DNA from 3 places in the Paenibacillus sp. sg306046 genome. Region 1 is predicted to be linked to each of the others. Evidence: predicted binding sites of a transcription regulator. Region 1 holds the regulator's gene; each other region holds the start of a gene.
What was found. The regulator Rex, encoded in region 1, represses fermentation and respiration genes when NADH is low (regulators of the CRP and FNR family bind a similar motif). The targets are predictions, from matches to a motif close to TTGTGAAATATTTCACAA.

Region 2: a site for Rex is predicted at 3,476-3,493, ahead of nirB (nitrite reductase large subunit NirB). Genes of this name have one in related genera too.
Region 3: a site for Rex is predicted at 1,750-1,767, ahead of nadA (quinolinate synthase NadA). Genes of this name have one in related genera too.

The regions. Positions count from the first base shown of each region.
Region 1 is NZ_JCAMRT010000006.1:215,849-225,841, reverse strand. Features, by position in the region: gene AC6ROY_RS08770 (amidohydrolase) at 1-137, opposite strand, end outside; gene AC6ROY_RS08765 (DUF47 domain-containing protein) at 430-1,050, shown strand; gene AC6ROY_RS08760 (inorganic phosphate transporter) at 1,108-2,106, shown strand; gene AC6ROY_RS08755 (redox-sensing transcriptional repressor Rex) at 2,233-2,853, opposite strand; gene dinG (ATP-dependent DNA helicase DinG) at 2,850-5,714, opposite strand; gene AC6ROY_RS08745 (tetratricopeptide repeat protein) at 5,817-6,482, opposite strand; gene panD (aspartate 1-decarboxylase) at 6,557-6,940, opposite strand; gene panC (pantoate--beta-alanine ligase) at 6,955-7,833, opposite strand; gene panB (3-methyl-2-oxobutanoate hydroxymethyltransferase) at 7,836-8,690, opposite strand; gene AC6ROY_RS08725 (biotin--[acetyl-CoA-carboxylase] ligase) at 9,157-9,993, opposite strand, start outside.
Region 2 is NZ_JCAMRT010000041.1:6,770-16,762, forward strand. Features, by position in the region: gene AC6ROY_RS24405 (MHYT domain-containing protein) at 1-850, shown strand, start outside; gene AC6ROY_RS24410 (metal-dependent hydrolase) at 872-1,753, shown strand; gene AC6ROY_RS24415 (CAP-associated domain-containing protein) at 1,873-3,360, opposite strand; gene nirB (nitrite reductase large subunit NirB) at 3,552-6,008, shown strand; gene nirD (nitrite reductase small subunit NirD) at 6,078-6,533, shown strand; partial or broken gene AC6ROY_RS24430 (formate/nitrite transporter family protein) at 6,642-7,415, shown strand; gene AC6ROY_RS24435 (AAA family ATPase) at 7,681-8,496, opposite strand; gene AC6ROY_RS24440 (hypothetical protein) at 8,778-9,194, shown strand; gene AC6ROY_RS24445 (TspO-related membrane protein) at 9,382-9,993, opposite strand, start outside.
Region 3 is NZ_JCAMRT010000028.1:7,867-17,859, reverse strand. Features, by position in the region: gene ftsH (ATP-dependent zinc metalloprotease FtsH) at 1-1,533, shown strand, start outside; gene nadA (quinolinate synthase NadA) at 1,813-2,751, shown strand; gene nadB (L-aspartate oxidase) at 2,790-4,403, shown strand; gene nadC (carboxylating nicotinate-nucleotide diphosphorylase) at 4,393-5,277, shown strand; gene AC6ROY_RS22035 (type III pantothenate kinase) at 5,274-6,038, shown strand; gene hslO (Hsp33 family molecular chaperone HslO) at 6,077-6,949, shown strand; gene AC6ROY_RS22025 (peptidyl-prolyl cis-trans isomerase) at 7,016-7,975, shown strand; gene cysK (cysteine synthase A) at 8,075-9,013, shown strand; gene AC6ROY_RS22015 (anthranilate synthase component I family protein) at 9,178-9,993, shown strand, end outside.

The sequences.
Region 1 (9,993 bases):
AATTGCTCATCCTCGGGTGGAGCGCCCTCTGTAATGCGAAGAATGCGGTCGCCCTCAATGACCATATGTCCCTGGAAGCATGGACGAGCTTCGTCCAGCGTAATAAATGTGCCGTTTACAATCAGCGTTTTTTTCACGTTATCTATTCCTCTCCATTATATATAGACGTCCGCGGAAGCCATGCTACAAGTCCCGTTTCCAATGTACAATTTCACCGTCTAGAAATCAAGCTTCCCGTCCGGACCGGACCTGGAGGCTACATAATACGCGCCCGGATGACATAAACTAAGTTTGCCGAAACTATCATTGCATTCCGGCATTCGAGTGTGTTATTTTTAATTTTGTGTGAATTTACTCCTTTTTTCTACATAATTCTACTCGTATTATTAAGATTTTGTAAATTAAAGATAACAATAGGAGGCGAAAGCCATGCTTTTTACCAAAAAAAATGATACTGACTTTTTGCTGCTGCTCATTAAGGCTTCAGAAAACATGCTTCTGGCGGCGCAAACCTTCCGTTCAGCGATGATGGGCTCCGAGCCGCCCGCGACCTTTTATCCGCAGCTTCGCGACCTGGAGCATAACGGAGATCAACTCACACACCAGATCTTCAAGGGCTTGAACAAAGTGTTTATTACTCCGATCGAGCGCGAGGATATTATGGAGCTGGCCTCCAAAGTAGACGACGTGCTGGACGGCATCGAAGCTTCCATTGCAAGATTTGATTACTTAAACATTACCTTCACGGATCGTTATATGAAGGAATTTTCTGCTGTGCTCGTAGCGAGCTGTCAGCATATTCTTGATGCGATGATTTTGCTGTCCAAGAAAAAATATATGCAATTGACTGAGCATACCGTGCAAATCAACAGCCTGGAAAACGAAGCAGACCGGCTGATGCGGGAAGGCATTCGCGAAATTTTCACAAATCCGAAGGAGCCTTATCACGATTTCAAGCTGAAGGAGCTGTACGAGCGTCTGGAGCAAACGACCGATGCCTGTGAAGACGTAGCCAATATTCTGGAAAGCGTTGTGCTGCGATATTCGTAAGCCGCTGTCCGTTCGATCAGCTTGCGGAATTCGCATGGTATGACTTAGGAGGAAAACATGTTAACCACCTTGATAATCGTCGTTGCTCTAGCGCTTATATTTGACTTCATAAACGGGTTTCACGATACGGCGAATGCAATCGCCACGTCCATTTCGACCAAAGCACTGTCTCCGCGCTTCGCCATTTTGTATGCGGCCGTCCTGAACTTTGTCGGCGCAATTTACTCCTCCGAGGTAGCCAAAACCGTCGGCGGCAGCGTGGCAGATCCGGCCAAAATCGAAAACGGCATTTACATTGTTATTGCAGCGCTTATATCAGCCATATTCTGGAACCTGCTCACCTGGTATTACGGCATTCCTTCTTCCTCCTCCCATACGCTGATCGGCTCGCTCGCAGGCGCCGTCATCGCGGGCGCAGGCGTTGACGCGTTGAACTGGTCCGGCTTCTGGAATATTATTCTCATCCTGATCCTGTCGCCGATCATTGCGTTTGCTTCCGGCTTTTTGATCATGTGGATCATCAAACGGGTGATCATTGCCAGCGGCAATCAATCACGTTCCAAGCTAAACCGGACCTTCCGTCTGTTTCAAATTGTGTCCGCCGGCTTGCTTTCATTTTCCCACGGGGGCAATGACGCTCAGAAGGCAATGGGCATTATCGTCTTCGCACTCGTAACCCTGGACATTCAGCAGACGCTGGATGTACCGCTGTGGGTCAAGCTGTCGGCCGCGACTGCGATGGGACTTGGCACTTCGATCGGCGGCTGGAAAATTATCAAGACGATGAGCCGCAAGCTGCTCAAAATCGAACCGATCAACGGCTTCGCTTCCGACTTGAACTCGTCGATCATCATTCAGACGTCCACGCATATGGGGATGCCGCTGTCGACCACGCAAGTCATTTCATCGTCGATTATCGGTACGGGTTCGGTGCTTCGCTTCCACGATGTCAAGTGGGCCACCGTAACGAAGATGGTGCTGACCTGGTTTATTACGGTGCCGATCAGCATGGTGCTGGCGTTTATTACGTTCAAAATCCTGCTCGCGTTTATCTAAGCCGCTTCATACTCCTTGTCTGGGACTGTCTCAAACGAGTAAGCCTGGGGGAATGAATCAATGAATCGCACATTATGCAAGGAGCCTTCAAGCCACTATAAACGTGGAATGAAGGCTCCTTTTCAATTATTCCAAATAATAAGCGAGGCTTTGCAGCTCAGTCGTGAAGTCCGCATGGTGAACGCGAATTTCAGCTGGAACCTTGATGATCACCGGGGCGAAATTCAAGATCGCCTCAACCCCGGCTTCCACAAATTGATTGGCGACCTGCTGCGCCTCGACAGCCGGTACGGTAATAATGCCGATTCTGACGCTAAGCGCACGAATAGTGGAAACGAGCTCCTCCATCGGCTTCACCTTCAGCTGATTGATGGATTCGCCCACTTTGCCGGCATGCAGGTCAAATACCGCAACAATCTTCATATTATCTTTCAAATAAGCGTTATAATTGCACAAAGCGCGGCCAAGATTACCAGCTCCAACCAAGGCGACAGGGATCAATTTATCGAGCTTGAGAATTTGGCGAATTTTCTCGATCAAATAATCAACATCATACCCGATGCCCTTCTTGCCGAATTCGCCGAAATAAGCAAGATCCTTGCGAATTTGCGCCGGATTCAGGTCCAGCTTTTGACCAAGATCCTGCGAGGATACCGTTGATATATTTTTTTTGCTCAGCTCCGTCAGGAAACGTAAGTAAATGGGCAGCCGCCGCACAACTGCCTCGGAAATTTTTATCGTTTTCATGCTTGCTTCTCCTCCATCCACTGCTTGATACGCGGAACCAATTGACTCGCATTCATATGCTCGATCTTCGGACCCGGCAGCGAATACAGGAAGTACTTGCCATAGTTCGTGTCGATGACGCGGGTATCGTAAATAATGACGATACCTTTATCCGATGCCGTACGCACAAGCCGGCCGAACCCCTGCTTAAACCGGATCACCGCCTGCGGAACGGACAGCTTCATAAACGAGTTCAAATTTTTCTGCTTGAGCTTCTCGGTTTTCGCTTCCACAACCGGGTGCGTCGGCGGCTGGAAGGGCAGCCTCACAATCGCCAACGCCGTTAAGGCGTCCCCCGGGATATCAACCCCTTCCCAGAAGCTGCTTGTGCCAAGCAATACGCAGGCCGGACTGCTCTGAAACATCCGGGTCAGCTTGCTGCGGTTGCTGCTGTCAACGCCTTGACCAAGCACCTCGACGCCAAAGGAAGCGAGCATGTCCTTCAATCCGGCATGCACCGCCCGAAGCATCCGATTCGACGTAAACAGCACGAGCATACGTCCCTTCGTTTCCAGGGCGACCTCGGCAAGCGAAGGAATCAATGCTTCCACGTACTCCTTCTCACCGCCAAGTCCGCTGCGCAGTGTCGGAAAATCACGCGGTATGGCAACAAGCGCCTGCTCCCGGTAATTAAACGGCGAAGGCAGCTGGATCGTTTTCAACGAGCTGTCCGACTCCGAAGCACGCAGCCCCAGCTGTTCGCAGGTGTAATCAAACGACTTCCCGACCGACAGCGTAGCCGAGGTCAAAATCACGCTGTCCTTCGGCTCGAAAAACTGCTGGCGCAGCATCGCGCTGACATCAATCGGCACCGCGTTAAGCTGCAGGGAACGGCTTTTACCAAATTGACCGCCCTCCAGCCAATACACATAATTATCGTCAGGCATCGTCATAAAGATATGCAAATCTTCCTTATGCCGTTGCAGCTCCTTCACAGTACCTGCGAGATCAGTAACCTGACTCTGCACCTCAAATTCATCCTGGGCTTCCTTTAGATCGCCCAGCAGCTTCTCCAGCCGCTTGAGCGCTTCTGCCGCATGCAGCTGCAAATTTTCCTCCAACAGCTCCAGCTTATCCCAACCGCCGGGTAATGTTGCTTTTTTCAAGCGGAGCACGGATGAATTGCCGTCTGCCTGGGTGGATTCCCCGCCGCGCGCCGACAACAGCAGCTGGAACAGCAGCTCGTTCAGCTGGTCCCAGTCCTCCTTCAGATGGACCAGATGCTCCACAGCACGGTCGATCTCTGCGCTCCAATTGGCCACACGGGGGTCCTCGGCCGCTTTCTGCAGCTTGAAGCGCAGTCCGGACAGCTGCCCGGACCTGCTGTCCTTATACAGCCGCTGCAGCGTATTCAGCAAAGTATGATAGTGCAGCTCAATCCCGAGATGCTTGCTCGCCACTTCCTCAAAATGATGCGCTTCATCAATCACCAGATGCTTGTAGGCAGGCAGCAGCCGGTTGTCGGCTTTCATATCGGTAAACAGCAGCGAATGATTCGTAATGATCACATCCGCCGTATTCGCCTGATGCCGGGCGCGGTGATAAAAGCACTTTTTAAACCACGGACAAGCTCTGTTCAGACACGAATCGGTATCGCTTTCCACCGTATGCCAGAACAGCTTGCCTTTATTCGTAAACATCAGCTCTTCCTGATCGCCATGCTTCGTCTCGCCAAGCCATACAAGCATTTGCCCGGCTGTGACCCGATCATCCTTGCCCGGTTCAAAATCAAGCGTATTCAGCTTGTGCTCGAACTTTCTCAGGCACAGGTAATGACGCCGCCCCTTCAACACCGCTGCGCGAAATGAAACCGGGAACAAATCATGCAGCAGCGGAATGTCGCGCTCGCGCAGCTGCTCCTGCAAATTGATCGTATGGGTGCTGACGACCATTTTCTTATCATGCTTCAGTCCGTAATACAGAGACGGAATCAGGTAAGCAAGCGATTTCCCCGTTCCTGTACCCGCTTCCACCATCAGATGCTTGCCGGCTTCAAAGGCGCTTTCCACCTCGCTCAGCATCGTAACCTGCGCTTCCCGCTCCTCGTACGTCTCAAACCGCGTTTTCAATGTTTCCCGCAGCGCATCGTAAAACCGGTCGAAGGTAGGCTCCATCGCAAGCAGCTCCTGCGCATCACGTGTGTCCTCCTCGTCTCCCCAATCCCGCACATTTAAGGCGAATTGGCGGAAATAACGGTCAGCCTCAGGGTCCATCGGCTGATGCAGCTCGCGGTACACAAGCGCTTCGTGAAGAAGCCAGCCCAAATCATGGGGCGAATCGGCAAATATCAGATCCAGTCGCTGCAGCGTCAGCAGCGGCAGCGACTGCAGCCGCTCCAGGCAGGCAAGCCAGATCAGCGCCGTCACCTCGGCATCGCTGTCAGCCTGATGGGGGCGCTCATGTTCGATGCCGAACGACTGGCACACCATGGTAAGCTGCAAGCTCGACAAGCCCGGATACAAAATCCGGAGCAGGTCCATCGTATCCAGCATCCGTCCGTCAAACGGATAGTAGCCATTTTCATCCAGCGCCCGCTGCAGAAACGCCAGATCAAAGCCGACATTATGACCGACCAGCGCCGCGTCCTGCAGCAATGGCATCATTTCTCCCATTATTATGTCAATACTTGGAGCAGCTTGAACCATCGCGTCATCAATGCCGGTAAGCGAGGTAATCGCAGCAGGTATAGCCATTCCCGGATTGACGAGCGACGTGTACCTGTCGGTGATCTGCATATCGTCTATAATGAAAAGTCCGACCTGAATAATTCGGTCTGTCGTCGAACTTCCGGTTGTCTCAAAGTCCAAAACCGCAAATTTCATTGGTGCCGCGTTCAATCCCTTCCTGACCCTCTTCTCCCTAGCATACCATATTGCGCCGGAAAGGAATAGCCGCCAAGCCAGACAAGCCGCTGCAGAGAAACTCTACAGCGGCGCTTCAACAGCTCTTGCAGGAATGAATGTAAAGTTTAATCCGCCCTTGTCCACCTGGCAAAAGCCAAGCTCCAGCAGCGGCTCGACGCTGGCCGGATCGGTTCCGTAAGCAAGCGTGAACAGCTCGCAAGCCTTATCCAAATTATTGCGCTGCGCCTGAATGCAGCCCATCGCGTTCAATGCAATGGCCTTGAGCTGTTTGTTGTCCGTCAGCTGCGACAAAAAATGAAAGTGGGCGTAGCTGTCCTCCTGCTGTCCACGGTGCAGGCAGGACATCGCCAAATAAATGCGGGCCAGCGTAAATTCCGGCTGCCGATGCAGCAGCTCGGCGAACTGAGCCGCCGCCTCCTCATACATATGCAGCTTATAATAGCCCTGCGCTTTGACAAATTGATCGGATCGCTTCTCCGCCAGCTCGGTCAGCTCCGCCTGCGGCGGCGCTCCAGCCTCCGGCAAGGTCATGATGCCCGTCGCACGCAGCGTCTGGCCGAGCTTCTCTTCAAACAGCAGCCAATCCTCGATGCAGGCGTCGCTCATCGCTTTCAGCGAATGGAGCTTGTCTGCCAGCAGCTTGCGCTGTACGCCGGACGAGGACGGATAAGCTGCCAGCACTTCATCAAGCATATCATTCATCGAGGCAAACAGATGCTTGAACATACGCACATCCCACCTTTGCTCGCTTGGTATGAGGTATCTTCATTGTGCGTCGCCCCGTACCGTTTCATGCGGCGTTACAGCACGGTGGAATGAATTTCTTCCTTCAGAACATGAGCAATCACATTATCGTCGCCCATGATCGCAATGCTTGGCACATGCTGCCTGGCCGCCTCATCGCTCATCATCGCATAAGAAAGAATGATAACCTTGTCGCCGGGCTGCACCATGCGCGCTGCCGCTCCGTTCAAGCAGATGACGCCGGAGCCGCGCGGACCGGGGATGATGTACGTTTCGAACCGGGCTCCGTTATTGTTGTTGACAATTTGCACCTTTTCATTAGGCAGCATATCGACCGCATCGAGCAAATTCTGGTCAATGGTAATACTGCCGACGTAGTTCAAGTTCGCCTCGGTTACGGTGGCGCGGTGGATTTTAGCTTTCAGCATCGTACGGAACATAGTCGGTTTCCTCCTCAGGATGAGCGTGTGATGACACAATTATCAATTAAACGGGTTTGGCCAAATTTGACCGCGACGGCGATAATCATACGCTGCCCCGCAGACAACGCCGCCAAATCGGCGACGGGCTGCAGCGATGGAAAATGCAGCAATTCAACATAATCAATGACAGCCAGCGGTTCCTGCCTGATTCGCGCGGCGACCTGTGCCTCCACTTTCGCTGCAGCCAGCGGCGCAGTGCCCGCTTCGATCTGCTGAGCGGCCTCGCGCAGCGCGCGGCTCAGTACGGCAGCTTGATTGCGTTCCTCCGGGCTTAAATAAACGTTGCGCGAGCTTTTCGCCAAGCCGTCCGGTTCGCGGACAATCGGACAAGACACAATGCGTACAGGCAAGTTCAGATCCAGCACCATCTGCTCGATGACCGCCACCTGCTGCGCATCCTTCATCCCGAAGTAGGCGTTATCCGGCTGCACGATATGAAACAGCTTGGTCACCACCGTCGCCACCCCGTCAAAATGCCCGGGCCGTGAGGCGCCGCATAACCGCGAGGTGACGTCCTGCACCGATACCGTCGTACGCGTCGGGGCCGGGTACATGTCCTCGACCTTTGGCAAAAACACAATGTCCGTGCCTGCCTCAGCCGCCAGTGCCAAATCACGCTGCTCATCGCGCGGGTATCGCTCAAAATCTTCATTTGGGCCGAATTGCAGCGGGTTTACGAAAATACTAAGCACAACGAGTGTATTTTCCTGACGCGCCGCGTGCAGCAAGGACGCATGACCTTCATGCAAAAAGCCCATCGTCGGCACAAAGCCAACCTGTGCATCGGGCCGCTCGGCGCGGGCCGCCCGGACCGCTTCACGGAGTCCGGAAATGGTAGTAATGACCTGCATGCTTAACGTCCTCCCCCATACAGATGGCTAGCCACTTCCTCCGGCTTATGAAAGGTATGCTCTTCGGCCGGAAATTGCCGCGTTTTGACATCCTGCACATACTGCTGCAGCGCACTGCGGATCATGCCGCCAACCGCCGCGTATTCCTTGACCATCCGCTTCGGATGGGATTCGGCGGCATACCCGAGCAGGTCGTGGAACACCAGCACCTGGCCGTCACAGGACGGGCCCGCTCCGATTCCGATGGTCGGAATGGTCAGCGCTTCCGTCACCTCACGGGCCAGCTCATCGGTAACAAGCTCCAGCACAATCGAAAAAGCTCCTGCCTCCTCCAGCAGCCGGGCATCGTCAAGCAGTCGCTTCGCTTGGGCCGCCGTTTTACCCTGCACTTTGAAGCCGCCAAGCTGATGAATGGATTGCGGGGTAAGGCCGAGGTGCGCCATAACCGGGATACCGGCCCGAGTCAGCGCCTGCACCGCCGGAGCGATCTCAGCTCCCCCTTCCAGCTTGACTGCCTTGGCAAGTCCTTCCTGCATCAAACAGGCGGCATTGCGCAGCGTCTGATCCAGGCTGCCGTGGTAAGTTGCAAACGGGAGGTCCGCTACGACAAAGCTGGCGCGCGCCGCACGGGTAACAGCCTTCGTATGATGCAGCATATCGCTTAGCGTCACCGGAACCGTCGTTTCATAGCCGAGCACGACATTGCCAAGCGAGTCGCCTACCAGCAGCACATCGACGCCAGCCTGCTCGGCCAGCAGCGCCGACGGGTAATCATAAGCGGTCACAACGCTGATCGGCTGTCCATGTTCCTTCATTCTCCGCAGTCCGATCGTCGTGACGGGTTTGCGCGTTTCCATGTAGCAAGCACCTGCTTTCCGTTGTTGGTCGATGTATCGGTTTGTAGATGGCCGCTGAGCTCCGGGACGCGGGCATCTACGCAAAAAAACCTTGCAGCTCCTCCATGTCCCGTCCAGGGGGCGGGCGAGAGCTGCAAGGTTCACATGGCTAAATAAACCTATGATCCTTCTGTCTCGGTCCCGTGCAGGCTCAGAGCAGAATCCGGTATCATACTGATATTGCTTCGTTTCAGTTGGTACGGTTCGATCAAAACTTTCTACTTCAATGATTGATGTTGCCGGTCTCGCGACCGTTCCTCCATGCCTGTGTCTGAAGGTGCAGCTCCTTAACAGGATGCCGCCCTGACTGACGTTCGCATACTGGAAGATCGTATGAGCTATTGTAACAAATTCGACAACAGTTGTCACCACTAATCGACAGACTGCTGGCCTACTGCTTGATGTCGCCTGAGGATAGCCTATTGGCCTACAACTCAATGTCGCCTGAATACAGCGCTTTGATCGTGCCGTCCTCCAGCCGTATCATTAACGCTCCCTGATCGTCGATCCGCTCCGCAAATCCGGTCAGTGAGCCTTGCGGCGTCGTGCAGACGATTGAACGGCCGAGCGATACGCTCAGCGCTTCCCACAGCAGCTTGACCGGCGCGAAGCCTTCCGCTTGATACAATGCATAGAGCTGCTCCCACTCCAGCAAAATTCGGGCGAGCAGCGCGGCGCGATCCAGCTTCCGACCGGCGACGATCGCCAGGGAGGTTGCCTTTTCCAGCAGCTCGTCCGGGTAATCCTCGGACGCCAGATTGACGCTCAGTCCGATTCCGGCGATCACGTGCCGCAGGCTGCCATTTTCCACATTCGCTTCGAGCAAAATGCCCCCGACCTTCTTGCCCTCGAGCAGCAGATCGTTCGGCCATTTGATTCCGACGTCCAGCGCCGTGACTGACCGGACAGCGCGGCAGACGGCGACCGCCGTCAGCAGGGTAAGCTGCGGGGTGTCAGCTAGCTTTAGCCATTCCGGCCGCAATAGGAGGCTGAACCAAAGTCCTTTGCCTTTCGGGGAATGCCAAACGCGCCCGAGACGTCCCCGGCCGGCAGTCTGCCGCTCGGCCAGCGCAAGCGCCCCTTCCTCTGCGCCAGCCAAGACGAGCTGCTGAACGGCCGACTGCGTCGAATCCACTTCCTCTATGTAGTTGACGTGACGGCCGAATCGTTCCGTTTGCAGCATCGCAAGAAAGGCGGCCAACGGGAACTTCTCCGGCGCGGATCGTAAGCGGTAGCCTTTACGCGGCACGGCTTCGAATACATA
Region 2 (9,993 bases), on a different contig from region 1:
GAGCACGACGATTGTTCCGATGGTCGCTGCCGGCAAAATCGTCGATGTTTATACGATATCCAAGGACGTCACCGAGCGGAAGCGCGCGGAGAAGCAGCTGCTGGAGGCGAAGCAGGAGGCTGAGCAGGCCGCCCGGATGAAAAGCGAGTTTCTGGCGATTATGAGCCATGAAATCCGCACGCCGCTGAACGGGGTGCTCGGGATGAGCGAATTGCTGCAGGAGACGCAGCTGACCGAAGAGCAGCAGGAATATGTACACATTATGGTGAAAAGCGGCCGTGCTTTGCTGCGCGTGATCAACGAGGTGCTGGATTTCTCCAAGCTGGAGCACGACAAGGTTCAGCTGCACCAGGACCCGTTCAGTCTGCAGCGGACGATGGAGGATATGCTGCAGCTCTTTATCCCGGAAATCCGGCAGCGCAGCTTGACGATTCATTGGAAGCTTGATCCGGCGCTGCCCGAGCTGCTGGTCGGGGACGAGGGGCGCATTCGGCAAATTTTAATCAATCTGATCGGCAATGCGGTCAAGTTCACCGAGCAGGGCGGAGTGGACATCCGGATTCGTCAGCTGAAGCAGGAGGAAGACCGGCTGCAGCTGTTGTGTACGGTCAAGGATACCGGTACCGGCATCCCGGAGTCGTACATGCCCTATTTGTTTCAGCCGTTTCATCAGCATGCGGCTTCGGCGCGCAAGCATGGCGGTTCCGGCCTCGGACTTGCGATCTGTAAGCGTCTGGTCGAAATGATGGACGGCACGATCCAGGTCCGGTCGGAGCCGGGGGCGGGAACGGAAATCACCTTTACAATTGTGGTCCGCACCGTGGAGGATCGCCTGGCGGTGACGGTGTAGAAACCGGGAGGCTTAGGCACTTTGGATACGATTACGCATACGTTATTTGGACTTACTCTGTATGGAGCTGTTCCGAAGTCGGCGCTGAGCCGTAGAGAAAAGCAGGCGCTGCTGTTCACGACAGTGGCGGGCTCGCAGATTCCCGATATTGATGTGATCTCGTCCTGGTGGGACACGGCGGGCCGTTACCAGATGTGGCATCGGGGGCTGACGCATTCCCTCTTTCTTGTCCCGGTGTGGTCGGCGCTGCTGGCGCTGTTGGCCCGCTGGATTTGGGGAGCGAAGGGATGGCTGTTTTTCGGAATCGGCACATTGGCTGTGTTTATTCACGATACAAGTGATTTATTTAATGCATGGGGCACCGGCTATCTGGAGCCCTTCTCGACGATCCGCGTCACGTTCGGCACAATTCCGATTGTCGATCTGACGTTCTGGGTCATTATGCTGGGAGGCTGGCTCTGGGCCCGCAGCAGGAGGAAACGCAACGGCGCCGGCTGGTCGGCGCATCGCGTGTACCAGATCGTCTGGCTGCTGCTTGCGCTGCATGTAGCGGTCCAGTCGGCGCAGGGCTACGCGATGTACAAGCAGGTATCCGGCCAGTACGAGCAGGTGGCGCTGTCCGCCGACTTCGTGCCGGGCGTGTTTACCGTGATCGGCAAGTCGGGCGCGCAGGTTGAGCTGACCAAGGGGACGATCTGGACAGGGCTCCAGCCGGTCGCTACGCTGCAGTCGCAGGAGGGCACCGATCTGGAGCAGCTGTTTGCGGCGAACCCGGCTGCCAAAACGTTGACGGAATGGTCGCCGTTTGTCGTCATTATCAATGATGACAAGCAGCTTGGCATCTATGATCCGCGTTTTTACCGCAACGGACAGTCCTTCCTGTTTGAATTTATCGACAAGTAGCTGCACAGCTCCATGATGGCCGCAACAAGCCGCAAAAAAACGCAAAAGCCGCAAAAAAACCTGAACCTCCGCGAAGCTAAAGCGGGGTTCAGGTTTTTTTCGTCATCTGGCGGGAAGGATCAGAAAGGGGTATAAAAGTTTTGCGTGTAATACACGTGCAGCTTGCCGCCGAAGGCGACGCCAACGCCGAGACGGCTTGTCTCCCCAAGCAGGTTGGCCCGGTGGCCGGCCGAGTTCATCCAGCCGTGATGGGCGAAGATGGCGCTCGACTGTCCGGCTGCGATATTTTCCGAAGCGGCGCGGAAGGCGATGCCGTCCTGCTCCATCCGGTCGAACGGGCTGCGTCCGTCCTTGCCCGTATGGTCGAAATAACGGAGCGACGCCATATCCGCGCTATGCTCGCGAGCTGTGGCCGAGGCGTCCTGGGCCCAGGCCAGCGGGGCAAGTCCAAGCTTGACCCGGGCGGCGTTGGCGAGGTCGAACGATTCCAGCTCATAGGCTTGCCGGAGCGCTTCATTTTCCTGCGGGTACAGGGACGCCATCGCCTGCTCCGTCGCTCCGCCGATCACCTGCACGCCTGTGACCACGTTGTCCCGGTGCTGATCGTAGAAAAAAGTCACATAAGCTCCGTCGATCTCATACGTGCTGTATTCGTCCTGCTGGTCGCCGATCATGTACCGGGTGTTGCCCTTCTGGATGTATGCAAGCGGCTGCCCGTATTGGCGCTCGACTGTACTTCGGGCGACGCCGTCCTGAATGGCCCGGTCCGTATGCCAGTTATCTGACGGGGAATAAAGGGCCACGACGCGGTCTCCGGCAATCCCGATTTGCGCGTAGCTGGCATAGTTGCTGTTGTAAATGTACCACGTAAAGCCGTACTCCGACGCATCCTGACGGTCCGGCTGGCCCAGCTTGGCGGTAACCTGACCCGCAGATTGGCCGAGTGAGACGCCGCGAACCGAGACGGCTGCGTTTTGCGCAGCTTCATCCTGGCCCGAGTTCGAGCTGGCCGGTTTCACGGCGGGCGTGAGCGGAGCGGCTTGCAGCTGCGCCACCTTCGTTTTCATATTCATCAGAAACTGCACAGCTTCAGCTCGCGACAGCCCGTCCGCAGCCTGGTAGCCCTCGACCGTGGCCGCCGTCTTGCCCTGGGATAAGCCGGACTCCAGCAAGTAAGCGACGGCATCGTGCAAGCTAAGCGTACCTTGCTGCGTGGATGCTATCAGCTGCGCCACAGCACCGCGATGATACGAGGCGGCATCCGGCGAATCGAGCACGGTCCAATGGTTTGCCTCCGCCGTATCGTAATAGCGCTGGTACCAGGGCGCGCCCGGAACGGCGGCAGCAACGCCGCGAGGATAAGCACGCAGCAGCATAGCCAGAAACTCCGGCTCCGATACGTTGCGGTCCGGCCGGAAGGTGCCGTCCTCGTAGCCGTCCACGAGCTTTTGCTCGACAGCCCAGGCGATGGCGGCCGCCCCCCAGTGGCGGGAGGTATCCTTGAAGCCGGTAGCGGCGACGGCTGTGGACATCGACGGTAAAGTAAGTGTAAGAGCGAGCAGCGCAGTGGCGGCATAGGTGATAAATGGTTTGGATTGGATCGTCATAAAAGCCTCCTTCATCTCTATAATAGGGTATTCGTTCGATTTCCGCGATATGTGGGCGCAGATTTAACGGAAGTTCTTCGCGGGCAGTTGCATGGAGAGCTCGATAACTTTGCGAATGTGACATCTTTCACATACTATTGGCGGTTAAACGGGTATGATGAGAGTACGAAATCGTTACTGGAGGGATCGATATGGGCGACACGACAGGCAGAAACAAGCTGATTTTGGTCGGCAACGGGATGGCCGGCGTGAATGCGTTGGAGCAGCTGCTGAAGCTGAGCCGCTATTATGACATCACCGTGTATGGCGAGGAGCCATATCCGAACTATAACCGGATTCAGCTTTCTTACGTGCTGGAGGGCAGCAAGTCCATTGAGGAAATTATTTTGAATGAGCGCGCCTGGTATGAGGAGCACGACATAGTGCTGCATACCGGCCGGTCGATCGCGTACATCGACACGGAAGCCAAGCGGGTATTTACAGCGGATGGTGAATGTGAAGGCTATGACACGTTGATTTTGGCGACGGGGTCCAAGCCGTTTGTGCTGCCGATTCCGGGCGCGGAGCTGACCGGAGTTGTCGGCTTCCGCGATATTGCGGACTGTGAAGCGATGATTGCGGCGTCGGCGACAAACAAGCATGCTGCAGTCATCGGCGGCGGGCTGCTTGGATTGGAGGCGGCCAAAGGGCTGACAAAGCTCGGCATGGACGTGACAGTTGTCCATCTGGTTGACCGGCTGATGGAACGGCAGCTTGACGAGACGGCAGCGGCGATGCTCAAGGAGGAGCTGGAGCGCCAGGGCATCCGGTTCCGGCTCAGCAGCCAGACGGTCGCGCTGCGTGGCACGGATGGCCGTGTAAGTGCGCTTGAGCTGGCTGACGGCAGTCTGCTCCCGGCCGGGCTGGTTGTGATGGCGGCGGGCATTAAGCCGAATGTGGGGCTGGCCAAAGCAAGCGACCTGCGTGTAAACCGGGGCATTCTTGTCGATGATTACATGCGGACCAGCGCGCCCGACGTGTATGCGGTCGGCGAATGCTGTGAGCATCGCGGCGTGTGCTACGGGCTGGTCGCCCCGTTGTTCGAGCAGGGGCAGACGTTGGCCCGTGTGCTGGCCGGGGTAGAGACGCTGCCGTATGAAGGCTCGACCGTCAGCACGAAGCTGAAAATATCCGGCGTTGACGTCTTTTCCACCGGGCAGTTTCAGGAAGGGCCGGAGCATCGGGTGCTCAAGCTGCACAATGAATGGAACGGGACGTACAAGAAGGTGCTGCTGGAGGAAGGGCGGCTGGTCGGCGCGATTTTGTACGGTGACGTGAACGATGCGCCGCAGCTGACCCGATGGGTGAAAAGCAGGGAGCCGATGAGTGACGCGATCTACGGCGAGCTGTTCGGAGGGCCGGATGCGGGCGGCTGCTGCGGGAAGGGAGCAGGCAAGTCTTCCGCTGTCGAAGCGATGACCGACGAGGAAATTGTGTGCGGCTGCAATGGCGTCACCAAGGGCGCGATTGTCGATGTAATCCGAACGAAGGGGCTGACGACTGTCGATGAAATCAAGGCTTGCACAGGCGCTACCCGCTCGTGCGGCGGCTGCAAGCCGCTTGTCGAGCAGTTGCTCCAGGCGACGCTCGGGACGGCCTACGATCCGGCAGCGGCGGCGGCTAAACAGGGCATTTGCGGCTGCACTCGCCTGAATCGGGATGAGATCGTGGCGGCGATTCGCGACAAAGGGCTGTCCCATGTGCAGGAGGTCATGCATGTACTCGGCTGGGAGCAGCCGGAGGGATGCTCCAAGTGCCGGCCTGCCGTCAACTATTACCTCGGCATGGTTTATGCGGCAGCTTACGAAGACGAGCGGGATTCACGGTTTGTCAATGAACGGCTGCATGCGAACATTCAAAGGGACGGCACCTACAGCGTTATTCCGCGGATGTATGGCGGCTTGACGGCGGCGGAGCAGCTGCGGAAAATTGCGGATGCTGCGGACAAATACAACGTGCAGGCCGTGAAAATGACCGGCGGCCAGCGGCTTGCGCTCATCGGCGTACGCAAGGAGGACCTTCCGGCGATCTGGGCGGATCTCGATATGCCGTCCGGCTATGGCTACGCCAAAGCGTTGCGTACGGTCAAAACATGCGTCGGCTCTACCTTCTGCAGGTTCGGCACGCAGGATTCGATGGGCATGGGCATCGAGCTGGAGCGTAAATACGAACGGCTCTGGATGCCGGCCAAGTTCAAAATGGCGGTTAACGGTTGTCCGCGCAACTGCGCCGAATCCGGCACAAAGGATCTGGGCATCGTTGGCAATGACGGCGGGTGGGAAATCTATGTCGGCGGCAACGGCGGCATCAAGCTGCGGGCGGCTGACCTGCTCGTCAAGGTCCGGACGGATGAGGAGCTGCGCGACATTTGCGGAGCGTTTATCCAGCTGTACCGGGAGCAGGCGAATTATGCGGAGCGGACATCGGATTGGGTGGAACGGACCGGGCTTGACGCCATTCGTCAGGCGGTGCTGGAGGACACGGAGCAGCGCCGGGCGTTAAATGAACGGATCGAGCTGGCATTAGCGGCCGTCGAAGATCCGTGGCAGGCGGCTGTGCATGATCCGGAGCTGCGGACGGCGCTGTATGAACCGATTTTGAAAGCCTAGAAGGCGGTCCAGGCAGCGGCAGGCTGCTGTACCCGGCCCTACTCGGCAAAATCGAAGGAGGAACCCCAAATGACGAACGCAGCAAATCCATCAAATGCGCTGTATGCAGCAAGCGCGGCAAGTGCAGCAACAAGTGTACCAGCAGGTGCAGCAGCAGGTCTAGCAAGTTCAGCAAGCGGAGAAGCGGCAATGGAGCCTGTTCATTATGTAACAGTGGGACGAATGGAGGAATTTCCGCTCAGGCTCGGGCGGGAGGTGCGCATCGGCGGGCTGGACATCGCTGTATTCCATACGACGGAGGGCAGGCTCTACGCGCTGGAAAACCGCACGCCGCACCGCAAGGGCGGTCCGTTGACGGAAGGCATGGTCAGCGGCGCCTACGTATATTGCCCGCTGCGCGATTTGAAGATCGGGCTTGCGGACGGACAGGTGCAGGCGCCGGACAAGGGGGAAGTGCGGACGTTCCCGGTCCGGGTCGGCGCGGACGGTCAGGTGCAGCTGGGGCTGACCGGCGCACAGGCGTAAAGGTAAGGCGTAAAGGCTTAAAGCGGAAGGCGTTCAAGCGGCGACCTGGAATTCAGGCGTCGCTGAACGAATCGTGTCATAGAGCTCACAGAAAGCGGGATGATGGCCGTGTATACGGAATCGGTGGAAGCAATGATTCAATCCGCTATGAAGAAAAAGGAATGGCTGGAGCAAAGCTTGCTTCGTTATGTGCTCTCAGCCGGATTGGCTGGCGCGTATGTAGGGCTTGGCATTGTGCTGATTTTTTCCGTCGGCGCTCCGTTGTTTGCACTTAAATCCCCGCTCACCTCCATGGTGATGGGGATGTCCTTCGGGGTCGCGCTGACGCTTGTTATTTTCGCGGGCTCGGAGCTGTTTACAGGAAATAACATGTATTATACGATCAGCACGATGTCCGGCGCAACGACCTGGAAGGATACGCTGCGCAACTGGTTCTGGTGTTATATCGGCAATTTGCTTGGCGCGATGGTACTGGTCGGGCTTGTTGTCGGCTCGGGTGTGTTCGCTGGCATTGCGCCGGAGCATCTGCTGATGACGACGGCGGCGAAAAAAATGTCGTTGCCGGTCAGCTACTTGTTTTTCCGCGGTATTTTATGTAACTGGTTCGTATGTCTGGCCATCTGGACGTCGATGCGCGCCAAAAGCGAGCCGGCCCGCCTGCTGCTCATCTGGTGGATGTTGTACGGCTTCATTGCCTCCGGCTATGAGCACAGCATCGCCAACATGACCGTGCTTGGCCTGGCGCTGGCGCTGCCGCATCCCGAGACGATCAATCTCGCCGGCTGGTTTCACAATATGATTCCGGTGACGCTTGGCAATATCGTCGGGGGAGCGTTTTTTGTCGGGGCGGTTTATTGGTGGATTTCGCCGGTTCGCCGCAAGCGGATGAAAACGGGCGGACAGGAGGCGGCCCGAGGCGCAGCGAAGCTGACAGGCACGGTCGGGGAAGAAGCGACAGCGGCTGCCCCAGCAACAGCAACAGCAACGGCCCCCGCAGCAGCGAAAGCAGGGGCTCCCGCAACAGCGGCAGGAACGGCTCCTGCAGCGATGCCCCGGGTCTAAGGGGAGGAGCGAGACGTACCCGCGGGCGCATATGCAGCACGCTACCCGGCTCCAGAGGGAGCGCGGGCAGCCGTCCAAGCGGGAATCAGCACACGCTTGCCGGCCGCGGCTGGTATTCGGCATAGGCGAGCTCAAGGTACGCCTGATTAAGCGGGCGGCGTTCGATGATCGCCTTCCGCTTTGCTTTGAGCACAATTTGCTCCATATCGGCGAAGCTGCATCCCGTCAGCAGCGCGGAGGCGGTTTGATGAACGGGGCCGTCCAGCTCGAAGTCTCCCAGCAGCAAGCCGATATAGGCATTTCGGCTCTCCTCATCCGGCAGGGCATATGTCATTTTCGTATCAAATCGGCGCCAGATCGCGTTGTCCAGTTGGGCCTCCAAATTCGTTGCCGCGATAAAAATACTGCTGCCCTCAAATTCATCCAGACATTGCAGCAGCGTATTGACGACCCGCGACATTTCTTTTACTTCGTCGTTATTGTCGCGGGTTCTGGCGACCGCATCGCATTCGTCAAGAAACAGGACGCAGGGCGCCACTTTCGCATAATCGAAGATTTTACGGATGTTGCTCCCTGTCTCTCCCAGATAGCTATGGATAATGGCGTCCAGCCGCACCACAATAAGCGGAAGCTCCAGACGTTGCGCGAGATAAAACGCGGTCAACGTTTTTCCCGTGCCCGGCGGTCCGTACATCACAATTTTGTTGGGCACCGGCACGTCGTATTGCTCAAAGGCGTCCCTCATGCCGAGAATCGTCAGGAATTCCTCCACAATTTGCCGATTGATCGGCGGCAGTACAATTCGCTTCGCTTTTTTCGCGCATTCCTTGGGCGTATAGCAGGTGGCCATATCAAGCCCTTTGGCGCGGGGAAGCCGGGAATTTGCATTATTTTTGCTCATGCTGCTGATCTCCTTCGGATGTTAACCTTACCAGCTTGGCTTCGTAAAGCCTGGTATCTGGCCTCTGTGGGCCAGCTCGCTTTGATGTTTTAGCCTTGATCATCATCCTTGATTTAATAGTAATTGTTACATTTTATTATAACGAAGCTTTTTTGTTTTGCAAGTTCGGGCTGGCCGTGGCTGTGGCTTTGGTGTGCGGCCGCACGAAGGCTTGCTTAAAAATGGGGGGATTGGGGTAAAAGAAAGGGAGAGCCTATTCAACCTACAAGGAGTGATGCACGATGAGCAAGCGTATACAAGCCTATTTTCATAACGAAAGTGAAGCCGAGCATGTGCGCATCAGACTGCAGACGTATCAGGTTTCTCAAGTGGAGGTAGGGCAAATCGGCGAAGGGTCGGGCCGCGCTTTGCTGCTGCTGCCGGTTGGCGCTGCCTTAAGCTCCGGCGCTGTAGCGGCAGGAGCGGCGGGCGGTGTTCAGACGGCGGCGGGCTCGGGCGTGCAGGCAGGAACGGCGGCGGCTTTCGTCGGTCTGCGCGAAGCCGACCGGATGGACCATGATTCGGATCAGGACGACCGCGATGACCGTGACTATTTCTACGCGCTGAGCGCGCATGTGCAGCCGGCCGACTACGCATCCATCGTGGAGCTGATCCGCAGCAACGGCGGGGCGGTGCTGCGCGAGGACGATACGCCCTGAGGCTTGTGGCAGAACTACGGTATCATTGTTTTTCGGCTGTGTCGGATAAAATAAAGCAGGCCCGCAGCTCCCGTTCAGAACGGTGGTGGCTGCGGGTTTTTCGCGGCGCTATTCGTCAGCGATTCTTGGCAGGTGCAGGCACGCGGCGGCTAAAGCGGATATCCTCGTAATAAAATGTCACGGCTGCTTACACGTTAAGCCGCTTGCCGATGCGATCATCGCCTGCGAGTAAGATGAGGACAGCGCTGAGTGCCAGCAGCGCCGCCGCACTCCAGGCGGTGTAGACGATGGCGGCGTTATCCGGATTGGCGACGCCGACAGCGGCCAAGCCCCAGCCGACCGCAAGCGCATAGCCTGGGTCACGGAAGCTCCAGCTGATGAGCAGCCCCAAGGCCAGCCCGACCAAGATGAGGATGACCGTCCACACAGTCGGGCTCCAGCCGAAGCCGTTCCACCCGGCGACATGCAGTCCGATCGTGACATTGACAATCGTGGCGACAGAAATCCAGCCGAGATAGATGCTGAACGGCAGCTGCACGAACCAGCGGACAAGCGGCTTCGCCGACCAGCCTGACGGACGGGTGCCCGTGTAGGCTCCGATCAGAGCGAACAGCAGACCAAGCATGGCAAATACGGAGGCGAACGTAAACAGATGATGCCACAGCAAAATCCAGCCCGTATTAAACAGGCAGCTGAGCAAAAACCACGGATTCGCTCCGGCAACCTCTTGATCCTGCTGATACCTAGGCAGCCATTGGACAACGATATATCCGGCGAGCAGCGCGTAGATCAGTCCCCA
Region 3 (9,993 bases), on a different contig from region 1:
AACTTCGGCAAGAGCCGCGCTAGGCTCTATAATGAAGAGAAAAAACGAGTGACCTTCGAGGATGTAGCGGGTGCGGATGAAGAGAAGCAAGAGCTGGTAGAGGTTGTCGAATTCCTCAAGGATCAGCGCAAGTTCTCGGTTGTCGGCGCGCGGATTCCGAAAGGCGTATTGCTTGTCGGTCCTCCGGGAACCGGTAAAACGCTGCTCGCCAGAGCGGTTGCAGGAGAGGCCGGCGTTCCGTTTTTCAGCATCAGCGGCTCTGATTTCGTGGAAATGTTCGTCGGGGTCGGTGCATCCCGTGTGCGTGACTTGTTCGAAAATGCAAAGAAAAACGCTCCGTGTATCATATTTATAGATGAGATTGATGCGGTGGGCCGTCAGCGCGGCGCCGGTCTCGGCGGCGGTCATGACGAAAGAGAACAGACGCTTAACCAATTGCTCGTCGAGATGGATGGCTTTGGAGCCAACGAAGGAATCATTATCGTGGCGGCGACAAACCGCGCCGATATTTTGGACCCTGCTTTGCTTCGTCCAGGCCGCTTTGACCGTCAAATTACGGTTGACCGTCCGGATGTTAAAGGCCGCGAAGCGGTGCTTAAAGTGCATGCGCGCAACAAGCCGTTGGCCAAGGATGTCAAGCTGGACCAGCTCGCCCGTTATACGACAGGCTTCTCCGGCGCTGATCTCGAAAATCTGTTGAATGAATCTGCGCTGATTGCGGCTCGCCGCAACCGCAAAGATATTTCGATGGAAGAAATCGACGAAGCATTTGACCGGGTTATTGTAGGTACACAGAAGAAAAATCGCGTGATTAGCGAACGCGAGAAGCGGATGGTGGCGTTCCACGAAGCCGGCCATACCGTTGTCGGCATTCATGCCGAGCATGCAGATGTCGTGCATAAGGTGACCATCATCCCGCGCGGCCGCGCTGGCGGATATGTGATGATGCTGCCTAAAGAAGGCGAAGACAAGATGATGCAGACGAAAAACGAGCTGCTTGATAAAGTTACCGGCTTGCTTGCAGGCCGCGTAGCCGAGGAGCTGTTTATCGGCGAAATCGGAACAGGCGCTTACAGCGACTTCCAACGGGCAACAAGTATCGTGCGCCGCATGATCACGGAGTTCGGGATGAGCGAGAAGCTTGGTCCGATGCAATTTGGGACTTCGCAAGGTCAAGTTTTCCTGGGTCGCGATATCGGACATGAGCAAAACTACAGCGATTCGATCGCTTACGAGATCGACCAGGAAATGCAAACGATCATCCGCGCATGCTATGAGCGGGCGAAGGAAATTTTAACAAAATACAGCGATCAGGTTCGCCTGATTGCCGAGACGCTCATCGACAAGGAAACACTGGAGAAGGAACAGATCAAGGAATTGATCGAAAGCGGCAAGCTGGGCGCGCTTCCTGAATCAGACGCTTCGACGGCTGGCGATGAAGTTAAGGTAAACATTCAAAGTCAGGAAGCTGATGCGGAGGCCAATAAGCTGGACTTCGACAAAAAAGATCCGGACGACGAACCAAAAGCTTAATGCACATGATGAAACCGGCGCCTTCTGGCGTCGGTTTTTCGAGTTTTCCTGATGGTTCCGGACTAAAAGCAGCTTATTCGCGAGAAACTAAGCTTATGTCGCCGCCGCAGCCCATAAGGGCTTGCGAAATGCCAGCTTTCGTCCCGATTTTCAGGCATTTAAATGTTGACACAGCAGGGGCCGCACGTGTAAATTAGGTGTAAATCTTTAATATCTTTGTGAACATTTTCACCATCTGACTTAGGGGTCTTATCTACGTATGGTAAAGGAAGGTGCATGATGGAAGCTCTGGCACTGGAGCGTAAGGCTGAACAACAGCGCGAATTAAAGGAACGTATCGCACAACTGAAGAAGGAACGTAATGCTATTATTCTTGCTCATTACTATCAACGGGACGAAATTCAGGAGGTTGCCGATTTTCGCGGCGATTCCTTCTTGCTGGCTCAGAAAGCCGCTTCGACTGATGCGGAGGTCATCGTCTTTTGCGGTGTCCACTTCATGGGAGAGAGTGCTAAAATATTAGCTCCGAACAAAACAGTCCTGATCCCGGATGAGCGCGCAGGCTGTCCAATGGCTGACATGGTGAATGTCGACGGGTTACGGGCATTGAAAAAGCAGCATCCGCATGCAAAGGTGGTTGCTTATATTAACACCTCGGCCGAGGTGAAGTCCGAAACCGACATTTGCTGTACGTCGGCGAATGCGATTAAGGTCATCGAATCTGTGGATGCAGAGGAAGTGATCTGGGTACCGGATAAAAACCTCGGCGACTACGTTTCCAAATTTACAGACAAAAAGATGATTATTTGGGAAGGTTATTGCAACACTCATGATATGCTGACCGTCAAAGATGTAGAAGAGATGAAGGCGCAATATCCGAATGCCCAGTTTGTGGTGCATCCGGAATGCCGCCCTGAAGTTGTAAAGCTTGGAGATTTCGTCGGCAGCACGACCGCCATTATCAAATATTGCAAGGAATCCGACTGCCAGGAGTTTATTGTTGGGACGGAAGATGGAACCGGTTACCAATTACGTTTGGACAGCCCGCATAAGACCTTCCACTTCGCAACGAAATATTTGGTTTGTCCGAATATGAAGGTAAATAACCTGAAAAAAGTCGTCAAATGTTTAGAAACGAACAGTCCGCAAATTTATGTCCCGCAAAACGTGGCTGATCAAGCCCGTTTATCCTTGGAGCGCATGCTGCAGGTCAAGTAGCATGCGCTACTTCTCTTGATGGGAAGGTGAGAGTCCACGTGATTCCGCGTTATCTGGTTAATTTTGATCTGGAGCAGTTGCCTACCGTACATACGGATGTGATCGTGATCGGCGCAGGAATCGCCGGTTTGTTTACAGCGCTCCGCAGCGCCGAGCAGCACAAGGTGCTTATGGTGACGAAGAAGTCGCTGCTCGACAGCAACACCCGCTACGCCCAGGGGGGCATCGCCGCTGTCATATCTGACGAGGATTCGCCCGCCTATCATCGGCAGGATACGTTAATCGCCGGAGCGGGCTTATGTTCATCGACCGCTGTGGATGTGCTTGTCCATGAAGGCCCGGCTGGCGTCAAGGATTTGATCCGGATGGGCACGGAGTTTGACATGGAGGACGGACGCTATGCGCTGACCAAGGAAGGAGCGCATAGCCAACGCCGTATTTTGCATGCCCAGGGAGATGCGACTGGCGCTGAAATCGTACGTGCGCTGTCAGAGCGTACGAAACAGGACCCGAACATTGAGATTTGGGATGACCACTTCGTCATCGACTTGATCACCTATAAGGGTGAATGCTTCGGCGCGCTTGTTCAGAAGCCGAATGGAACAAAAGTATTCGTGAAGGCGAAAGCAACGCTGCTATGCACCGGAGGCGCCGGGCAGCTGTTTCGTTATACGACCAATCCGGATATTGCGACGGGTGACGGCATAGCTATTGCTTACCGGGCGGGCGCTCATATCCGCGATGTCGAATTTATTCAATTCCACCCGACTGCGTTATGTTACCCGGGAGCGCCGCGTTTCCTGATCTCGGAAGCTGTGCGTGGCGAAGGGGCGGTTCTTCGGAACATCAACGGCGAGCGTTTTATGGAGCGGTACCATCCGCAGCTGGAGCTGGCGCCGCGTGATATCGTGGCTCGCGCGATCGTAAGCGAGATGGAGAACACGAAGTCTATTTTTGTTTATATTGATTTTACGCATGAATCGGAAGAAACGGTGAAGCAACGGTTTCCGACGATTTACGAGACATGTCTGCATTACGGGCTTGATCTGTCCTCCGATTGGATTCCGGTTGCGCCGGCTGCGCATTATATGATGGGCGGCGTGGAGACGGACTTGCACGGGGAAACATCAATCAAGCGGTTGTTTGCCTGCGGCGAAGTTTCCTCCACCGGCGTGCATGGAGCAAATAGGCTGGCCAGCAATTCCTTGTCTGAGGCGATTGTGTTTGGCAGACGGATCGTGGAGCGAATTGCCGAGCTGCCGGACATCGGCTTGAATCCTCCGGTACAGGAGCAGCGCCGGTCCCAGGAGCATCCGATCCAACCTGTGGTCGAGAAACGGCTGAAGCTGCAGAAGCTGATGCTTCGTTACGCAGGGCTGGTCCGCACCGGCAAGGGGCTGACTAAGGGCTATGAGGAGCTGAAGCGACATCTGGCGATTTTCGACAGCTCTTTAACGAAACGGGAAGAGTATGAGTTCGCCAACCTGCTGATCTGCGGGCTGCTGACGACCGAAGCGGCGCTGATTCGCGAAGAAAGCCGCGGAGGGCATTACCGGGAGGACTTCCCGGAGCGCGATGATCTCGTATGGCGCAAGCATACGGTGTTCAGCCGCAAAAATGGGACGACGGAAGGGCGGATGGATGATGTTTGAGTTAAACCGGCAGGCGCTGGAAACCAGCATCCGGGCTTGGCTGGAAGAAGATATTGGCATGGGCGATATGACCACGATGACGACCATCCCCGCTGTATCGCAATCCGTCGGTATTATTCATGTCAAGGATACCGGAATCGTGGCCGGAATTGCCGTAGCGGAGGCGGTGTTTGCCGTCGTTGATCCGCAGCTGCGCTTTGAGGCGAAGGCTGTTGAAGGACAGGCCGTACAGGTAGGTACGGTGCTGGCCGAGATTCATGGAAGCACACGCAGCATTTTGCTTGGCGAGCGGCTTGCGTTGAATTTGCTGCAGCGGATGTCGGGGATCGCTACGCGGACGCGCCAGTTTGTTGAGCGGCTGGACGGGCTGCCGACACGGCTGGTCGACACGCGCAAGACGACGCCGGGACACCGGATGCTGGAGAAATATGCCGTTCGTGTGGGCGGCGGGTATAATCATCGCTTTGGCTTGTATGATGCGGTCATGATCAAGGATAATCATATTAAGGGCGCCGGCGGCATTACGGAGGCGATTCGCAGCGCGCGCGCAACGATTCCGCATACGATGAAGATTGAAATCGAAGTGGAAAATTCCGAGCAGCTGGAAGAAGCTTTGTCGGCTGCGCCTGATATTATCATGCTCGACAATATGCAGCCGGAGCTGATGCGGCAGGCGGTAGCGCGTTTGCGAAGCGCTGCGCCTCATATTGTGATCGAAGCGTCGGGAACGGTTACGCTGGATACGGTCCGCCCGATGGCGGAAACAGGCGTTGATGTCATTTCCGTTGGCCGGTTGACCTATTCGGTGCAGGCGCTGGATATTAGTCTGGACCTGAATGCACGAAAAAGTCCGGGAGGCGCGGTTCAGGCATGATTTTGGCCGTCGATGTTGGGAATACAACTATCGTGCTCGGCTTGTATCGCGGGCAGGAGCTGCTTCATCATTGGAGGCTAAGCACAAGCCGGTCAACTACGGTGGATGAATACGGGATGATGATGCATCAGCTATTTGTGCATGCAGGGCTAAGCCTGGAGCAGGTGCAGGGCGTTATTATTTCCTGTGTCGTGCCTCCGATGATGTTTGTGCTGGAGCAGCTGTGCGCGAAGTATATCAAGCGGACTCCGCTCGTCATTGGTCCGGGCATCAAGACCGGGTTAAATATCCGTTATGAAAATCCCCGCGAGGTGGGCGCTGATCGCATCGTGAATGCGGTAGCCGCGCTTGAGCTGTACGGCCCTCCCTGTATCGTTGTGGACTTCGGGACGGCGACGACGCTGGACTATTTGGACGAGAAGGGCCAGTATATTGGCGGAGCTGTCGCTCCGGGTATCGGCATTTCGACGGAAGCGCTGTACCAGCATGCTGCCAAGCTGCCGCGGATTGAGCTGATCAAGCCGAGAAGCGTGGTGGGCCGGACGACGGTTTCGTCCATGCAGTCCGGCATTATTTACGGCTTTGCCGGGCAGGTGGACGGCCTGATCGACCGTATTTTGCAGGAAACCGGGTCCAGTCCATTTGTGGTGGCCACAGGAGGGCTGGCCGAGCTTATTGCCGGAGAATCGCGGAAAATTCAGCTGGTAAACCCGCTGTTAACGCTGCAAGGGCTGCGAATGATTTATGAACGGAATATGTGAGCCGACCATCGGTTCAGGAGAGATAAAGGAGAACAACCATGCAAGATTATTTGATCAGGGCGACTGCGCTGGAGGGCAATGTACGGGCGGTAGCCGTTAGAACACGTTCAATTGTCGAAGAACTGAGATCGCGTCATCAAACGACGCCGACAGCGACAGCGGCGCTAGGACGTACGGCTACGGCGGCATTGATGATGGGGGCGATGCTGAAGGGCGAGGAAAAGCTGACGGTACAGGTCAAGGGCGGCGGTCCGATCGGCCAGATCGTCGCGGATGCCAATGCGAAGGGCGAGGTGCGGGCTTATGTGGAAAACCCGGATGTCGATCTGCCGCTGAATGCGCGGGGCAAGCTGGATGTGGCGGGTGCTGTCGGTACAGACGGCTTCTTGTACGTGACCAAGGATCTGGGGATGAAGGAGCCTTACCGCGGCAGTGTTCCGATCTTGTCGGGCGAGCTTGGAGAGGACTTCACGTATTATTTCGTCCAATCGGAGCAGACGCCGTCAGCGGTAGCGCTGGGCGTGCTCGTTGATGTCGATTACACGGTGAAGACGGCAGGCGGCTTTATTATTCAATTGATGCCGGGTTTGGATGACGAGGAAATCTCACGGCTGGAGAAGCAGCTTGGCGCATTGCCGCCGATTACGCATCTGCTTGACCAAGGCGAAAGTCTGGAGTCCATTTTGCAAGTCCTGCTGCCGGATGCTCAGGTGCTGGAGCGCAGGGAAGATATTGTGTTCCAATGCAAATGCTCGCGCGAGCGCGTAGAGCAAACCTTGATCAGTCTCGGGCGCTCAGAGCTGGAGCAGCTGCTGGCCGAGGATGGGCAGGCGGAGGTTGCTTGTCATTTCTGTAATGAGACGTACCGGTTCGATGCGGACGATCTTGCTGCGCTGATCGCTGCCTTATAATTCCGACGGATAGCAGTCGAGCGGTTGTGACCGGAAACAAGCGAGGATTAGTTGAGGGGATAGGTTATGCGAAACGTTAAGGTACTATGGGGAATGATCTCGATTCTGCTGGTTGCCGTTGGCGTCCTCTCCTCCGTAATAGCGACCCGCCTTGATCGGCAGCCTGACGTTGATGCCCATTCGAATCCGGAACCGCAGAGCAAGGCCGAGCAAGAGCGAGCGATTGCCAGCATCGGAGAACAAGTGATTACGCGGCAAGATTTGCAGGACCAATTGCTTCATAAATACGGCAAAGAAGTGCTCGACCAGATGATCGACCGGGAGGTCGTTCGCAAGGAAGCGGGAGCGGTCGGCATCAACGCTGGCGAATCGGAAATCCAGCGGGAGCTGCAACGGATGCAGCAGGGCTATGAAAATGAAGCCCAGTTTTATCAGGCGATGAAGGAGCAGCTGGGGCTGTCACGCGAAGAAATTAACGCCGATGTCAGACACAAGGTGCTGATGGAAAAGGTTTCGATCCAGGGCATCCGGGTCGGAGACGTTGAAGTCGATGATTATATCCAGCATCATCAGGATGAATTCCGGCCGACGATGCGGCTGCGGCTGGAGCAAATCGTAACTGCGAGCCGGGATCAGGCAAACCGTGCAAGTGCGGAGCTCGCCAAGGGGGCCGATTTCGCCAAGGTAGCCAAGGAGCGCTCGCTGGACGATGCGACCCGCAACTCGGGCGGCGATCTCGGCTGGCTGGAGGAGGATGATCCGTTTACCCCTCCGGCTGTGCTGAAGGCTGGCAAGCAGCTGCAGCCGGGGCAGGTGTCCAAGCCGATCGAGGTTGACGGCAATTATGTGCTGGTCAAGCTGCGCGAGCGCAAAACCGAGTCCAAGGGTACGGAGGAGGCGATCCGCGAACAGGTACGGCGCGAATTGGCGCTGAGGGAGGCTCCTCCGCTGAAGGAGACGATGGCGAAGCTCCGGATGAAGTGGAATGTGCAGATTCGGGATAGTGAGCTGGTTGCGTCTGGATAATTTAAAGGTTGACAACCTACCCAGAGGTTGATAATATTGACAGTATAATACCTAGCGAATTAGTCGGATATTTTATACATTCTGAGGAGGAACACACCCATGGCAAGATTAGTACAAAGCATTACGGAACTGATTGGCGGTACGCCACTTGTGAAGCTGAACCGCGTTGTGCCTGAGGGCAGCGCTGAAGTTTATGTAAAATTGGAATACCAAAATCCGGGGTCCAGCGTTAAGGATCGTATCGCCATCAGCATGATCGAGGTAGCCGAGCAGGAAGGCCGCATCAAGCCGGGCGATACGATTGTTGAGCCTACGAGCGGCAACACGGGCATCGGTCTGGCGCTGGTAGCAGCAGCTAAAGGCTACAAGGCGATTATCGTGATGCCGGAAACGATGTCCATCGAGCGCCGCAACCTGCTTCGCGCTTACGGCGCGCAGCTGGTGCTGACGCCTGGCGCAGAAGGCATGAAGGGCGCGATCAAGCGTGCGGAAGAGATTGTAGCTGAAAACCCAGGCTACTTCATTCCGCAGCAGTTCAAAAGCCCTGCGAACGTCAAAATTCACCGTGAGACGACAGGTCCGGAAATTGTTCAGGCGATTCAAGGCCATGACGGCAAGCTGGATGCGTTTGTCGCGGGAATCGGTACGGGCGGTACGATTACAGGTGCAGGCAGCGTGCTGAAGGAAAACTTCCCAGGCATTAAAATTTATGCGGTGGAGCCTTCCGCTTCTCCTGTTTTGTCCGGCGGCAAGCCAGGCCCTCATAAAATTCAAGGGATCGGCGCTGGCTTCGTACCCGACATTTTGGACACCAAGGTGTATGATGAAATTGTTCAGGTGGAAAATGAAGATGCATTCGAAACATCGCGTCGCGTAGCCAAGGAAGAAGGTATTCTTGGCGGTATTTCCTCCGGCGCAGCGATCTTCGCTGCTCTGAAGGTCGCGAAAGAGCTGGGAGCCGGCAAACGTGTTGTTGCGGTTCTTCCAAGCAACGGCGAGCGTTACTTGTCCACGCCTTTGTATCAATTCGAAGATTAAGCAGGATCGCCTGATTTTCCCGGCCCGCTCGCCTGAGCGGGCTATTTGCGTATATGCGCCACGGGCGTCCGTTTGCAGCAAACAACGCCCTTTTTTTCATAGCCGTTTTCAAGTATACTAATCCCAATACTCGAATCCGAACGGGAGAAAAGGCGGAATGGCCGATGTTGCTGACATCTTATGAATCATGGACGACGTGGGCAGACACCTACACGGTGCTGCCCTACGTACAGAGCTTTCCCCTCGCGGAAGTCCCGCTGCTGTCATGGGCGCCTGCGTGGGAGCAGGCGCTGCCCGGCGCATTTGTATTGGAAAGCGGCAAAGGGGGGCGGTATACCTTTCTCGGCCTGCGTCCGGTTTCCGAAATTCGCGGCACAGGCCTGGAGGCTGTCGTTACCGAGCCGAGCCGGCAGCCCTGGCAGTTGAGCGGCAAGCCGCTGGAGCTGGTCAAGCAGTGGATGGCCCCGTATCGGGCTCCGTTTGTCGATGGCGCGCCCAAATGGGTAGGCGGCTGCCTTGGATTCTGGGGCTATGACACCATCCGCACCATTGAACGGCTTCCGGTCAAGGCAGCCGCTGATCTGCCGGTGCCGGATTACGCTTTCGTGCGTGTGGACGAGCTGTGGATCATTGATCACCAGGAGCAGATGCTCTACTGCGCCTATCATACGCATGTGACGGCTGATCTTGCCACCGGCGGCGAAGCAAAGGAGGCGTGGCTCCAGTCACGCTATGAGACCGCCGGACGGAAGGTTGCGGGTATGAAGTCGCTGTGGGATGGCCTTGTCGCCGCCTGGCAGTCGCCCGAGCTGGTGCGGGAGGTCGAAGAGAAGCAGCGCTGTATTCAGGAGGACTTGCTTCATCAGGAGCTGGGGCCGCTGTCCGGGGTGACCGCTGATTTTCCCCGCGACGCCTATATCGGCGCTGTTGATCGTATTCGCGACTATATCGGGGCGGGCGATGTGTTTCAGGTAAACTTG